2 regions of the Streptomyces sp. CB09001 genome follow, and region 1 is predicted to be linked to the other one. Evidence: riboswitches for the same ligand, from Rfam matches in the RefSeq annotation. Region 1 holds a riboswitch; the other holds the start of a gene.
What was found. Region 1 has a riboswitch for S-adenosylmethionine ahead of thrC (threonine synthase). Riboswitches for the same ligand answer to the same signal wherever they lie in the genome.
Positions count from the first base shown of each region.

Region 2: another riboswitch for S-adenosylmethionine. It lies ahead of C4J65_RS07610 (aminotransferase class V-fold PLP-dependent enzyme); the one in region 1 lies ahead of thrC (threonine synthase).

Region 1 is NZ_CP026730.1:4,010,080-4,012,463, reverse strand. It holds gene thrC (threonine synthase) at 1-1,202, opposite strand, end outside; SAM riboswitch class I at 1,220-1,367, opposite strand; gene C4J65_RS18625 (glucosyl-3-phosphoglycerate synthase) at 1,520-2,384, shown strand, end outside.
Region 2 is NZ_CP026730.1:1,621,543-1,623,926, forward strand. It holds gene C4J65_RS07610 (aminotransferase class V-fold PLP-dependent enzyme) at 1-926, opposite strand, end outside; SAM riboswitch class IV at 1,157-1,273, opposite strand; gene trpD (anthranilate phosphoribosyltransferase) at 1,418-2,384, opposite strand, start outside.

The DNA.
Region 1 (2,384 bases):
CCGTCGCCGGTGTTCAGGACGACGGTGGTGAGCGAGGGGTCCAGTACGCCGTTGTCGATCAGCTTCTTGGTGACGCCGACCGTCACGCCGCCCGCCGTCTCCGCGAAGATGCCCTCGGTACGGGCGAGCAGCTTGATCGCGTCCACGACCTGCTCGTCGGTCACGTCCTCCACGGCGCCGCCGGTGCGGCGGGCGATGTCGAGGACGTAGGGGCCGTCGGCCGGGTTGCCGATGGCCAGCGACTTGGCGATGGTGTTCGGCTTCTGCGGGCGGACCACGTCGTGCCCGGCCTTGTACGCCGCGGAGACCGGCGAGCAGCCCTCGGCCTGGGCGCCGAAGATCCTGTACGGCCGGTCCTCGACCAGACCGAGCTCGATCAGCTCCTTGAGCCCCTTGTCGATCTTCGTCAGCTGGGAGCCGGACGCGATCGGCACGACGATCTGGTCGGGCAGCCGCCAGCCGAGCTGCTCGCAGATCTCGTACGCGAGGGTCTTGGAACCCTCGGCGTAGTAGGGCCGCAGGTTGACGTTGACGAAGCCCCAGCCCTCGCCGGCCGGGTCGCCGATCAGCTCGGAGCAGAAGCGGTTCACGTCGTCGTAGTTGCCCTCGATGCCGACCAGCTCGCCGCCGTAGACGGCGGCCATGACGATCTTGCCCTGCTCCAGGTCGTGCGGGATGAACACGCACGAGCGGAAGCCGGCCCGGGCGGCGGCGGCGCCGACGGCACCGGCGAGGTTGCCGGTGGAGGAGCAGGACAGGGTGGTGAAGCCGAAGGCGCGGGCGGCCTCGATGGCCTGGGCGACGACGCGGTCCTTGAAGGAGTGTGTCGGGTTGCCGGAGTCGTCCTTGACGTACAGCCCGCCGGTGACGCCCAGCTCGCGGGCGAGGTTGTCGGCCTGGACGAGCTTGGTCCAGCCGGGGTTGATGTTCGGCTTGGTCGCGACGTCGGCCGGGACGGGCAGCAGGGGCGCGTAGCGCCAGATGTTCGCGGGGCCCGCTTCGATCCGCTTACGCAGTTCCTCGGCGTCGTAGGCCGAGAAGTCGTAGGCGATCTCGAGGGGGCCGAAACACTCTTCGCAGGCGAAGACCGGTCCGAGCGGGACCTTGTGGCCGCACTCCCGGCAGCTCAGCGCGGCGGCGGGGCCGAGGTCGACGGTGCCGTCGGCGGAGTTCGTGGAGGTTTCGGCAGTCTGCACAGCCATGGAGGCGAGGCCCTTTCTCCTCATCTTCCTCACGACGCATCTCGCCGTGAGACGGATTTGGCACCTTCCCTAGCCGGGAGCCTCGCCACGTCCGTGTGACAAGAGCCGGCTGGAGGGTTGCCGGGGCTTCATCGGGCCGTATCCCTCTGCCCCTCTGGATGAGCGGTATGTGGTTGTTTTTCGGTGGTGCACACGGCGACCCCGGCATGCGGTGGTCCCACGCGTTGTTCAAGACTGTAACCGAAGGCCAGGACGGTTGAGATAGTCGTCCGTACCGCGAGATGGATCACAATGGATCACGAAGGAGACCACGGGACGTGCTGGAAGAAGTCGAGCGCTGGCTGAGCGCACGCTCCTGGTCCGCCGCGGACCGGCCGGTCCAGCACCTTCTGTCCGCCAAGCACGCCACCGGTCAGTCGGTGAGCGTGGTACTCCCCGCCCTGGACGAGGAGGCGACCGTCGGGGACATCGTGTCGGTGATCCGGCGGGAGCTGATGCTCCGGCACCCGCTCGTCGACGAGATCGTGGTCGTGGACTCCGGGTCGAGCGACCGGACGTCGGAGGTGGCCGCGGCGGCCGGGGCGCGCGTCGTGCACCGCGACGCGATCCTGCCCCGCATCCCCGCCGTGCCGGGCAAGGGCGAGGTGCTGTGGCGTTCGCTGCTGGTCACGGGCGGGGACATCGTCTGCTTCGTCGACGCCGACCTGCGCGAGTTCTCCGCGGACTTCGTCTCCGGGATCGTGGGACCGCTGCTCACCGACCCCGACGTGCACCTCGTCAAGGCCATGTACGACCGCCCGCTGGCCGGGGCGGCCGGGCAGGGCGGCCGGGTCACCGAGCTGATGGCCCGCCCGCTGCTCAACATGCACTGGCCGCAGCTGGCCGGCTTCGTCCAGCCGCTGGGCGGGGAGTACGCGGCCCGCCGCTCGCTGCTGGAACGGCTCCCCTTCCCGGTCGGCTACGGCGTCGAGCTGGGCATGCTGGTCGACGCCCTGCACCTGGTGGGCCTGGACGCGCTCGCGCAGGTCGACGTCGGGGTCCGGGTCCACCGCCACCAGGACGGGCGGGCGCTGGGCCGGATGGCCGCGGCGATCTACCGCACCGCCCAGCTCCGCCTGGCCCGCGGCCACCTGGTCCGCCCGGCCCTCACCCAGTTCGAGCGGGGCGTCGACGGCTTCGAGC
Region 2 (2,384 bases), 2.4 Mb from region 1:
TCCTCACGGGCGACCAGCGTGTCGAACCCGGCCTCGGTGAGCGCCTTGCAGGCGGAGGCGATCGCGTAGGCGCCGATGACGTTGGGCGATCCGGCCTCGTGCCGGGCGGCGCTGTCGTGCCACTGGACGTCCACGCCGCCGTCCGGGCGCCGGGAGACGCTGCGGCTGGCTCCGCCGCCGGCCAGGTACGGCTCCGCCTCGCGCAGCCAGTCGGCGCGGCCGGCCAGCACGCCGGAGCCGAAGGGCGCGTACAGCTTGTGCCCGGAGAAGGCGACCCAGTCCACGTCCAGGTCGCGCACGCTCACCGGGTGGTGCGGGGCGAGCTGGGCGGCGTCCAGCACGATCCGGGCGCCGTGCGCGTGCGCGGCGGCGGCCAGTTCCCGCACCGGCCACAGCTCGCCGGTGACGTTGGAGGCGCCGGTGACACAGACCAGGGCGGGCCCGTACGGCTCGCGGGCGGCGAGGGCGCGCTCCAGGGTCTCGACGGCCTGTGCGGGGGTGCGCGGGGCGTCCAGACAGGTCACGTCGGCGTCGCGCCAGGGCAGCAGCGAGGCGTGGTGCTCGGTCTCGAAGACGAAGACCCGGCAGTGCGCGGGCAGCGCGGCGGCCAGCAGGTTCAGCGAGTCGGTGGTGGACCGGGTGAAGACGACCTGGTCGTCGTCCCGGCAGCCGAGGAACCCGGCGACGGTCCCGCGGGCGTTTTCGAACAGGTCGGTCGACAGCTGCGAGAGGTACCCGGCACCCCGGTGGACGCTGCCGTAGTACGGGGCGTAGGCGGCCACGTCGTCCCAGACCCGCTGGAGCGCGGGCGCGCTGGCGGCGTAGTCGAGCGCGGCGTAGGTGACCTCCCCGCCGGTGACGAGCGGGACGGTGACGTCCCGGCCCAGGACGGGCAGCGGGGTGGCGACAGCGGTGGGTACGGACATGGCGGACTCCCGTGAGGACCAGCGCGCGGCAGGGCGCTGTGAAAGAGAAGAAAAGGGGGTGCGGAGGCGGGGCTCTGCGGCCAAGGGCCTGTCCCTCGGCCCGGCCCGGGGCCGCGGGGGCATGAAGCACCGCGTGGGGGCGTCGGGCCGGTCCGAGGGACAGGCCCTATCGCATTCGCCGGTTCACGGGAGACTCCCTCGGACGACCCAGGACCCCTGGTTCCGCGAGGGGTCCGCGCTTGCCGTGGACCTTGCTGTCCACGACCTGGTCTTCACCCGGGGCACCCCGCCACGGACGGAGGGTTGCCGGACAGTCGGCCGGGGCCTCATGACTGTCACTCATGACCTGTCGAAAAACCTAGGGGAAATGATCGGCGTCCCGCAACCCGGGTCCGGATCGCGGGACGCACGTCACATGTACCGCCGTACTGCCGTACCGCCGTACTGCCGTACCGCCGTACTGCCGTACTGCCGTACCGCCGTACTGCCGCTCAGGCGTTGCTGACGGCCACCCAACGCTCCAGCACCCGCCGGGCCGCCCCGGAGTCGATCGCCTCGGCCGCCCGGTCCATCCCGGCCCGCAGCCGCTCGGACAGCGCCCCCTCACCGGGTTCCAGGGCCTCCAGGGCCGCCGCGGAGTTCAGCAGGACCGCGTCCCGCACCGGGCCCTTCTCGCCGGCCAGCAGGCGGCGGGCGACGTCGGCGTTGTAGGAGGCGTCGGCCCCGCGCAGCGCCTCGACCGGCACCAGTTCGATGCCGACGTCCCGCGGGTCGAAGGTCTCCTCGGTCACCCGGCCGTCGCGCACGACCCAGACCCTGGAGGTGGAGGTCGTGGTCAGCTCGTCGAGTCCGTCGTCGCCGCGGAAGACCAGCGACGAGTGGCCGCGCTCGGCGAAGACACCGGCGACGATCGGTGCCATCCGGGCGTGCGCGACACCGACCGCCTGGGCCTTCACGCGGGCGGGGTTGGTCAGCGGGCCCAGGAAGTTGAACACCGTACGGATTCCGAGCTGGCCGCGGGCCGTCGCCACGTGGCGCAGCGCCGGGTGGAACTTCACGGCGAAGCAGAAGGTGATGCCGGCTTCCTCGGCGACCTCCGCCACCCGCTGCGGCGTCAGCTCCAGGTTGACCCCGAGCTTCTCCAGGACGTCGGAGGCCCCGGACGCCGAGGAGGCGGCCCGGTTGCCGTGCTTGACGACCTTCGCCCCGGCGCCGGCCAGGACGATCGCCGACATGGTGGAGATGTTGACCGTCTTGGCGCCGTCGCCGCCGGTGCCGACGATGTCGACGGTCTTCCCCGGCACCTCGATCACGTTGGCGTGTTCGTACATGGTGCGGACCAGTCCGGAGATCTCCTCGACCGTCTCACCCTTGAACCGCAGGCCCACCGCGAACCCGGCGATCTGCACGTCGGTCGCCTCGCCGCGCATGATCACGTCCAGCGCCCAGGCGGTGTCG